Regions from separate parts of the Nocardiopsis sp. RV163 genome, predicted to be linked through region 2. Evidence: predicted binding sites of a transcription regulator. Region 2 holds the regulator's gene; each other region holds the start of a gene.
The links. Region 2 encodes LexA, which represses DNA repair genes until DNA is damaged. Its sites were predicted from a motif close to TCGAACANNTGTTCGA; they were not measured.
Positions count from the first base shown of each region.

Region 1 (3,271 bases), on a different contig from region 2:
TTGCCGTGCTGCTGTTCCACGCCGGGCTGCTGGGCCGCGTGCGGCGGCTGGGCCGGGTGCTGGACGTGCGTGGGCTGCGGGTACGGGTTGTACTGCGTGGCCTGTGCTTGGAGGGGCTGGCCGCCGTCCGGGAGCGCGGCGCCCTGCTGCGGTCCGCTGTCCGAGGGCTGGCCCGGCGCCTGCTGGGGTCCGCTCGGCGCCTGGTGCGCCGCGGGCCCGCTCTCCCGCGCCCCGGTGTCCCGCGGCGGCCGCCCCGGGACCGCAGGGCTGCTCGGCGGGGCCCACGAGGTGCTGATCGTGCGCTCCACCTCGTACTCCTGCGGGTCCTCCTGGCCGGTGAGCCGGGCCAGGAGCTGCTTGGAGGTGGGCCGGTTGGCCGGGTTCTTGTCCAGTGCGGCGTTGACCAGGTCGTGCATGTCCGGGTCCAGGCCGTCCAGGCGCGGCGGCGCCGAGGAGATGTTGTGCAGGACGGCGGGGACCGTGGCGGCGTCGAAGGGGGCGGTGCCGGTTCCGGCGAAGGCCACCAGGCAGCCCCACGCGAAGATGTCGGCGGCCGCGGTGGCCCGCTCGCCCAGTACCAGCTCCGGGGCCATGTACGAGGGGGTGCCCATGAGCTGGCTGGAGCGGGTGACCGCGTCCGCGGCCTCGTCCAGGGCGCGGGCGATGCCGAAGTCGATGACCTTCGGGCCGACCGGGGAGAGGAGCACGTTCGCCGGTTTGAGGTCGCGGTGGACGACCCCGGACCCGTGGATGGCGGTGAGCGCGGCGGCCACGCCCATGGCCAGGCCCTCCAGGGTGCCGCCCGCCATCGAGCCGTCCGCGCGGACCGCCTCGTCAAGGTTCGGGCCCGGCACGTACTCCGAGACGATGAAGAGGGGATCGCCCTCCAGTCGGGCGTCGATCACCCCCGCGGTGGAGAAGCGGGCCACGCGGCGCGCGGCCTCGACCTCGCGCGCGAAGCGCAGCCGGAAGGACTCGTCGTCGGCCAGGTCGGGGTGGATGAGTTTGACTGCGACGGACCGGCCGGAGGCGTCCTCGGCGAGGTAGACGGTGCCCATGCCGCCCCGGCCGAGACGGCTCACGATGCGGTAACCGTCGAGTTCGCGCGGGTCCCCCGCACGCAGGGGTTTGCCGCTCTGGTGCCCGTTCGACGTCACAGTTGGGGGTCCCTCATGAATCGTGGAGTTCGCGCTCACAGCGTACCGATGCCGACACGCCGACGCTCTCCGGACTGACCGCCCCCCGGATACCGCGGACGCGGGCCCGGACCCGGGGCGGGGTGTTCGTGAGCGGCGCGCGGACGCGCCGTGTCAGTCGTGGGGATGCCCCTCGCGGCCGAACGGTTCCCCGAACGCACCGGTTTTCGCTAGGATTAGAACACACGTTCGAACACCTGGCCGCGTCTTCCCCACGGGTGGGTGTCCCGGTGGCGTGTGCCGGGACTGACAGGAGGCGGATGATGCTGAGGGGAAGTGTCGTGGGACGCTACTACGGGGCGGAGGTGACCGTCGTCGAGGACGAGGGGCGCCCGGCCCGGTTCGTGTGGAACGGCAGGGTGTACGGAGTGCGCAGGATCCTCGAACACTGGGTCACGCTGCGCATGGACTGGACACCGGCGCGTGAGTCCCGGGCGCCCGAGCGCAGGCACTGGCGGGTGGAGGCGGGCACGGCCCAGGCCCAGGGGGTGTACGAACTGCGCCACGACACGGCCACCGGAAGTTGGCTGCTCTCGCGCGTGTGGGGGTGAGAACGCGTCCGGCGCCTCCCCGTCCGCTCCGCGACCGCGGTCCGTGCGGCCCCGTCCGCCCGCCCGGTACGACCCGTGCGGGCGGGACACCGCCCGCTGCGGTCGGCGAGCCCGGTGCGGACGGAGCGCACGCGTCAGACCAGGTCGCCGGGGAGCAGGCTGTACACCGCCAGGTCGGCGCGGCCCTCGTGCAGCGGCATCGCGCTGCGTTCGACGCCCTCCAGGCTGAACCCCGACCGCTCCGCGACCCGGCGCGAACCGGTGTTGCCGGTGGCGGCCTTGATCTCCACCCGCTGGAAGCCCTGTTCCAGCGCCCAGCGGGAGACGGCCGTGGCGGCCTCCGTCGCGTACCCGCGGCCGCGTCCCCAAGGTGAGACCCAGTAACCGACCTCGGTGTTCATCGCCGCCCACACGACACGTACCAGGCCCACCGAGCCCACGAGCCGCTTGGTCTCCTTCTCGACCATGGCCCACTGCTGTCCCTCGCCGCAGGTGCGCAGGGCGGGGGCCACCTCGCGGCACCACCGCTCGGCCTCCTCCCGGGTGTAGGGCACTCCGGGCAGGGGGAGGGGGAGCCAGCGCTGGAGTTCGGCGTCGGTGCAGGACGCGTGCACGTCGTCGACGTCGCCCTCGACGAACGCACGCAGCCGCAGGCGCTCGGTCTCCAGGACCACTGACGGCAGCATCGGTCTGTCTTGCGTGGTGGTCACGCCTCTCCCCTCGGGTCGGAGTGTGCTCACGATACGCGCCGGACCCGAGCGCGGCACCCGGAATCTCCCACGGGCGCCCGGGGAGGGTGGTACCGCCCCGACCTGGGGGCGCACCCGTCCGCCTGAGGAGTGTTCCGCGGAGGCTTTCGGGTCAGCGGGCTGCCGTCCGTGCCGTCTCCCGCGGGACGGTTCGCGCGGGTCGGCCTGGTCGGCTTTTCAAGCGGAACCGGTGCGGCGAGTGGCGGCCCGGTGGCCGCGAGCCCGAAACGATCCGAGGAACACGACTGGGAAGTGTTTCTTTGGACCTGCCCTCCGCTTCGTTCCGTGTTCGGGCGCCCGCAGCACGGGAACCTTCGGTGCCTGCGACGGGTCCGCCCGTTCCCCGCGAACCCGTCTCCGGCACATCCAGAACCCCGTGGGCGCCCGAACCGACCCCCACGAGCTGAGACCGGTCCAAAAAACAGACCCTAGGCCGGGCCCGCGATGACGCGCTGGCGCACCGCGTTGTCGAACACCTCGGAGAAGGCGTTGCCCGGGCACTCGGTCTCCAGCCAGTCGCGGTGCCGGGAGACCGCGTCGCCCGACGTGGTCACGCCCGTGCCCGGGTCGGCGTACCCGATCCGCCCTGCCGGGTCCACGCCGGTCACCGCGCACAGCACGCGCAGCACGTCGACCAGGGAGTCCTGCGCCGCCTGCGTGGGCAGTTCTTCGGTGAAGTCCCCAAGCGGGCACACGCCCACGTTGCCCTGGTCGAACCCGTAGGCGTGTCCGGCGGTCACCGACCCGGCCCGCCCCGGCCGCGGAAGCCCGGAGA
Region 1 covers NZ_LEKI01000139.1:2,751-6,021, reverse strand. The annotation lists gene ABD54_RS20685 (serine/threonine-protein kinase) at 1-1,157, opposite strand, end outside; gene ABD54_RS20680 (DUF6504 family protein) at 1,457-1,747, shown strand; gene ABD54_RS20675 (GNAT family N-acetyltransferase) at 1,882-2,457, opposite strand; gene ABD54_RS20670 (peptidoglycan recognition family protein) at 2,925-3,271, opposite strand, start outside.
Region 1: ABD54_RS20680 (DUF6504 family protein) is a predicted target of LexA. The motif match lies at 1,374-1,389, and genes of this name have one in related genera.

Region 2 (3,271 bases):
CATGGTGGCGGGCGCAGAGGAGTTCGCGCTGTCCGTGGCCGAGGCGCTGCCGGACTCCATCCCCGAGTGAGGCCCCGGCGCGGCTACCAGGCCGCGCCCAGGAACTCCTCCAGCGCGGGTGAGACCTCCTCGGCGAACGGGCGCTGGGCGTCCAGGACGGTGGCCCCGGGCTCGTCCCGGTAGCGGCGGAGGATGTGGTCGGCGTCGGGGACGTCCACCCGTCGCGCTCCGTCCAGACCGGTCATCAGCCGGTCCACGTCCTGCCGGGAGACCTGCGCGTCCCGTTCCCCCCACAGCACCAGCACGGGGGTGCCCCCGGGCAGGCCCTCCGCCAGTTCGACGGGGTCGAAGGCGTCCATGTAGGCCAGGAAGTCCTCGTTGGCGGGGGTGTAGACGCCAGTTACGCCTCCGCTGGGCATCTCCACCTCGCCCAGCGCGCGCCCGGACCTGATCGCGGCCCGTCCGGCACGGGAGTCCGAGAGCAGCTGGACCACCTGCCCCTCCTCCACCTGGCCCGAGGCCTCGGCGGCGCGCGCCTGCTCGGTGAGCTGGCGGTCGATCAGGTCGAGGTAGCGCGAACCGGGGGGCGCGGCCAGCACGAGCGCGGGGGAGGGGTGCTCCGCACCGATGAGCTCGTGGGCGCGCAGCGCGTACAGGGCGCCCTCGCTGTGCCCGACGACCACCACCCGCCCGGGGTCCACCTCCGGCTGGGAGACGAGTTCCTCGTAGGCCGACGCGACCTGCTCGTCGAAGATCACCGGGTCCACCGGCGCGACCTCGCCGCCGGGGCCCGGCGTCTCGAAGTCCGGGCCGCTGCCGTACTTGTCGTAGCGCAGCGAGGCCACCCCGACGTCGGCGAGCACCCGGGACAGGTTCTGGTTGGTGTCGGCGTCGGGGCGCACGGAGCTGTTGCCGTCGCGGTCGGTGGGACCGCTGCCGGAGATGATGAGCGCGCCCGGAACGGTTCCGGAGACCTCCCGGGGCATCCGGAACGAGCCGGACACCCCGTGCCCGCCGCCCTCGAAGGCCACCTCGCGCTCGACGCCGCCGGCCCCCGGCGCCTCGGCGGCCCCGTCGTCGGCGGGGGCGCAGGCGGCGGTCAACAGGACGGCGCTCGCCGCACCGGCCAGTGCGGTGCGCCAGCGGACGGCGGGGGAGGAGGCACGTGTGAACACCTTCTCAGCCTAGCGGCCCGCGCCCGTCGGCCCCGCGCCGTCCACAGGGGAAGCGTCCCCGGTCCCTCCGAGGGGAGGGGGACCGGGGACGCGGGTACCCGGGCACCTCAGACGCGGCGCATGACCGCGACCACCTTGCCGAGGATGGTGGCGTCGTCGCCGTTGATCGGCTCGTAGTCCTCGTTGCGCGGCATCAGCCACACGTGGCCGCCCTCCTCGCGGCGCAGCACCTTGACGGTCGCCTCCTCGTCGAGCAGCGCCGCCACGATGTCGCCGTTGTTGGCGTCCTGCTGCTGGCGCACCACCACCATGTCGCCGTCGGTGATGGCGACGTCGGTCATCGAGTCGCCGACCACGGTGAGCATGAACAGGCGTCCCTCACCCACAAGCTGGCGCGGCAGGGCGAGCACGTCCTCCACCGACTCCTCGGCCAGGATCGGACCGCCGGCGGCGATCCGGCCGACCAGCGGCACGGCCGCGGCGCGCGAGAGGTCGATGTCCTCGGGCACCAGCGTCTGCCCCGAGGCGCGCCCGGGTGTGCGCAGCTCCACCGCGCGCGGCCGGTTCTGGTCGCGGTGCAGGTAACCCTTGCGCTGGAGGACCTTGAGCTGGTGCGCCACGCTGGACGGGCTGGACAGGCCGACCGCTTCCCCGATTTCCCTTATCGAGGGGGGGAAACCCCGCTCCCGGACATAGCGTTGGATGCAGTTCAGCACGCTCTGCTGGCGCGCGGTGAGTTTGGGGGCTTCGGGCGTGGACCCGCCCGCGTTCTCCGCTGGTGCGAGAACGGTGGCGGTATCTGCGGTTCCGGGATTCTCCTCCGGCACGGCCGGGCCTCCTCGGCATTCGGTTCGGTCAGGGCCTGCTTGTGTGACTGGCCACCCCCGGTCCGCGACCGTGCCGACCTGGGGGTCCACGTGATGGCGAAACCGGTGTGAAATCAAGGTCAACTTTAGTCGTTGCACACGGTGATATCAAACAAGCGTTCGAGGCAGGGGAGAATTGCCGTCGCGCGTATTCGCGGTCAATTTCCGGCCTGCACTTACGTGTGTACACGCGTTCACGCGCTGTTGTCCCCGGAATGCGCGAACGCGTGTCCGCGACAGCGGTTCCGGCCAGGCGCAGGGGTCTTATCCCGGGGCGTCGGCCCGACCGAAATCCCCGTGACGTCGGGATTCCCGTGCCCGCCGCCGGGAGCGGCGGCTCCGGCGGTCGGCGCTATCCTTGAGCGCGGTGCCGGGCCGCCCCCGCAGCAGTCCGCCCGCACCGGCTTCCCCGCCCCACCCCGCCGCCGCGGACCGCGATGCCGCGCGGTCCCTCGGCCGTGTTCGTGACACGCCCGTGCCGGGGTTGCGGCGGGGCTGGGAAGAAGTCTAGGTTCGGCCACAACATCTGGTGTTGCGACAGGAATGCTTGTCCAGAAGTTGTGGTTTAGTGGTACCTAGGTGTTGTCGTTCGGTGAGAGAAGCAGGTGAACCAGGGTGCACTGTCCGTTCTGCCGCCATCCGGACACCCGGGTGATCGACAGCAGGTCCACCGACGACGGCGCGGCCATCCGGCGCCGCCGGTCCTGCCCCGTCTGCGAGCGCAGGTTCACCACCCAGGAGACCGTCCTGCTGATGGTGGCCAAGCGCTCGGGGGTCACCGAGCCCTTCAGCAGGACCAAGATCATCGCCGGGGTGCGCCGGGCCTGCCAGGGCCGCCCCGTCTCCGAGGACGCCCTGGCCAAGCTCGGCCAGCAGGTCGAGGAGGAGATCCGCGGCCGCGGCCTGGCCGAGGTCCCCGCCCACGAGATCGGCCTGGCCATCCTGGGGCCGATGCGCGAGCTGGACGAGGTCGCCTACCTGCACTTCGCCAGCGTCTACCGCGGCTTCGAGAGCCTCTCCGACTTCGAGGCCGAGATCGCCAGCCTGCGCCAGGACCGCGAGGCCGAGACCGGCGGCCGCAGCGGCGCCACCACGGGGTAGCGTCCCCCGCGGCCGCACGCCGACCGCGCGCGGGGCCACACCACTCCCGGGACAAGGACACCGGGCACGGTCGGTGGCCGTGCCCATGAGTGAGGGGAGACCCGGCGATGACGGAATCCGCCAACGGTC
Region 2 covers NZ_LEKI01000147.1:605-3,875, forward strand. The annotation lists gene ABD54_RS21115 (hypothetical protein) at 1-70, shown strand, start outside; gene ABD54_RS21120 (S9 family peptidase) at 84-1,175, opposite strand; gene lexA (transcriptional repressor LexA) at 1,283-2,002, opposite strand; gene nrdR (transcriptional regulator NrdR) at 2,657-3,142, shown strand; gene ABD54_RS21135 (vitamin B12-dependent ribonucleotide reductase) at 3,250-3,271, shown strand, end outside.

Region 3 (3,271 bases), on a different contig from region 2:
CCTGCGGGATCGGCGGCGACGGCTCAGAAGTCGGGGTCGGGGGCGTGGAGTTCGGCCTCCACGCCCTCGCGTTCGAGCTCCTCGCGGACCACCCGGTAAGCCAGGCCAGCGGAGTAGCCCTTGCGGGCCAGGAAGCCCAGGGCGCGGCGGGTACGCGTCTCCTGGTCCCTGCCCCGGGTGGCGGCCAGGCGGCGGCGCGCCAGGTCGCGGGCGGCCTCCTCCTCGTCCTGGTCGCTGAGTTCGCCGACTGCCTCCCGGACGGTGTCCTCCTCCACGCCGCGGGTGCGCAGCTCCTGGGCCAGTGCGCGGCGGGAGAGCCGTCTGCCGTGGTGGCGGGAGGACACCCAGGCCTGGGAGAAGGCGGCGTCGTCGATCAGCCCGGCCTCGCCGAACGTGTCCAGGACCGAGGTGACGACCTCCTCCTCGTACTCACGGCGGTGCAGGGCCCGCTCAAGCTGGGCGCGGGTACGCGGGGAGTGGGTGAGCATCCGCAGGACCAGGGCGCGTGCCTCGGCCTCGGGGTCCTTCCCGGGCGGGGCGGCCCCGCCCGGGAAGGGGCCGTCGTCCTCGGAGTGGTGCCGGTCCGGGGACCGGCCCCCCTCACGCATCAGCCGCGGGCGCCTTGGGAGTCCTGGCCGCGGCGCGCTTGGCGGGAGCCTTGGCCGCGGCGGCCGGGTCCGCGGCCGCCTCCGCGGCGGCCTTGGCCGGTTCGGCGGCCGGGCCGGAGGCGCTGTCGTCGCCCTTGACGGGCACGCCCAGCTTCTCCTTGATCTTCTTCTCGACCTCGTTGGCCATGTCGGCGTTCTCGCGCAGGAAGTTGCGCGCGTTCTCCTTGCCCTGGCCCAGCTGGGTGCCCTCGTAGGTGTACCAGGCGCCCGACTTGCGGACGATGCCGTGCTCCACGCCCAGGTCGATGAGGCTGCCCTCGCGCGAGACGCCCACCCCGTAGAGGATGTCGAACTCGGCCTGTTTGAAGGGCGGCGCGACCTTGTTCTTGACGACCTTGACGCGGGTACGGTTGCCGACCGCGTCGGTGCCGTCCTTGAGCGTCTCGATGCGGCGCACGTCCAGGCGCACCGAGGCGTAGAACTTGAGCGCCTTGCCGCCGGTCGTCGTCTCGGGCGAGCCGAACATGACGCCGACCTTCTCGCGGAGCTGGTTGATGAAGATCGCGGTGGTGTTGGTCTGGTGGAGCGCACCGGCGATCTTGCGCAGCGCCTGGGACATCAGGCGGGCCTGGAGTCCGACGTGGCTGTCGCCCATCTCGCCCTCGATCTCGGCGCGGGGCACCAGGGCCGCCACGGAGTCGATGACGATGATGGAGACCGCGCCGGAGCGGATGAGCATGTCGACGATCTCCAGCGCCTGCTCACCGGTGTCCGGCTGAGAGAGCAGCAGGTCGTCGGTGTTGACGCCGATCTTCTTGGCGTACTCGGGGTCGAGCGCGTGCTCGGCGTCGACGAAGGCCGCGATGCCGCCCATCCGCTGGGCGCTGGCCACCGCGTGCAGGGCCACGGTGGTCTTACCGCTGGACTCGGGGCCGTAGACCTCCACGACGCGGCCCCGGGGCAGGCCGCCGATGCCGAGCGCCACGTCGAGCGCGATCGCCCCGGTGGGAATCGACTCCACCGGCGGGCGGTCGTCGTCGCCCAGGCGCATGATGGAGCCCTTGCCGAACTGCCGCTCGATCTGGGCGAGCGCTGTTTCGAGAGCCTTGTCTCGGTCTCCAGATGCCACGGGATACCCCTGTTGTTGGGTGGATGCCTTTTTCTTCATGGTGAGCACGACGCTACGCGGTCGCTACGACAATCGCGACGTCCCACGTCCGCCTGTGGACAACCCACCCTACCCGAACCTGTGTTCGACGCTGTGTGCGAAACGGATGCGGCCCCGCGGGAGGTCCGTCGCCGGATCAGCGCCTGGAGGCGGGCAGGTCGAATGCGTCGCACACGGCGCGCCACACCTCCTTGACGGCCACCCCGTCGGCGAGCGCCTGCTCCACCGTGCGGGAACCGAGCCCCTCCAGGACGTGGTCGCGGGCCACGCTCTGCGCGTAGGCCTCGCCGAACTGCTCGTGCATGTTGCGCCAGAAAACCGTGAGTCTCATCGGGCCCAGTATCGGTGATCGCGGCGTCCGCCGCGTCCCCTCCCCTTTGTCCCCGACCGCGGGCACACTGGCGGTATGAGCCGTGCGCCCCGCCCCCTCGAACGCTTCGGACCCGCCACCAGGACCTGGTTCGACCGGGCCTTTCCCGCGGGCCCCACCCCCGCGCAGACCGGCGCCTGGGAGTCGGTCCAGGGCGGGAGGAACACGCTGGTCGTGGCCCCGACCGGCTCGGGCAAGACCCTGTCGGCCTTCCTGTGGTCGCTGGACCGGCTGTCCTCGGCCCCCGTCCCCGAGGACCGCGCCCGCCGCTGCCGGGTGCTGTACGTGTCCCCGCTCAAGGCCCTCGCGGCGGACGTGGAGCGCAACCTGCGCGTCCCCCTGGCCGGGATCGCGGCCGCCGCCGAGGCCGGGGGGCACTCGCTGTCCCCGGTCACCGTGGGGGTGCGCACCGGCGACACCCCGGCCGCCGAGCGGCGCAGGCTGGCCACCCGGCCGCCGGACGTGCTCATCACCACGCCCGAGTCGCTGTTCCTGGTGCTCACCTCGCGGGCCAGGGAGGGTCTGGCCGGGGTGGAGACGGTCATCGTCGACGAGGTGCACGCGCTCGCGGGGAGCAAGCGCGGCGCGCACCTGGCGCTGAGCCTGGAGCGGCTGGACGCCCTGCTGGACCGCCCGGCGCAGCGGATCGGCCTGTCGGCGACCGTGCGCCCGCCCGACCTGGTGGCGCGGTTCCTGGGCGGCGCGGACGTCGTCGCCCCGCCCGGCTCCCCCGGCATGGACCTGCGCGTGGTGGTGCCCGTCCCCGACATGGAGGAGCCCGGCGCCCCGGGGCCGGCCCGGCCCTCCGGCGGCGCGGAGGAAGGCGGCGGCGCCCGGGGCGCGGGCGGCGGGTCCCTGTGGCCGCACGTGGAGCGGCGGGTCCTGGACCTGGTGGAGTCCCACCGCTCCACCATCGTGTTCACCAACGGGCGCCGCACCGCGGAGAAGCTGTGCGCCCGCGTCAACGACCTGCACGCCGAACGGCACGGCGGGCGCCTGCCGCCGGAGGAGGTTCCAGCGCAGGTCATCGCCCAGTCCGGGCACAGCCGCGGCGGCCCCCCGGTGGTCGCCCGCGCCCACCACGGCTCGATGTCCAAGGCCGAGCGGGCCCTGATCGAGGACGAG
Region 3 covers NZ_LEKI01000200.1:5,355-8,625, reverse strand. The annotation lists gene recX (recombination regulator RecX) at 24-608, opposite strand; gene recA (recombinase RecA) at 601-1,737, opposite strand; gene ABD54_RS23780 (DUF3046 domain-containing protein) at 1,913-2,107, opposite strand; gene ABD54_RS23775 (ATP-dependent helicase) at 2,183-3,271, shown strand, end outside.
Region 3: recA (recombinase RecA) is a predicted target of LexA. The motif match lies at 1,850-1,865, and genes of this name have one in related genera.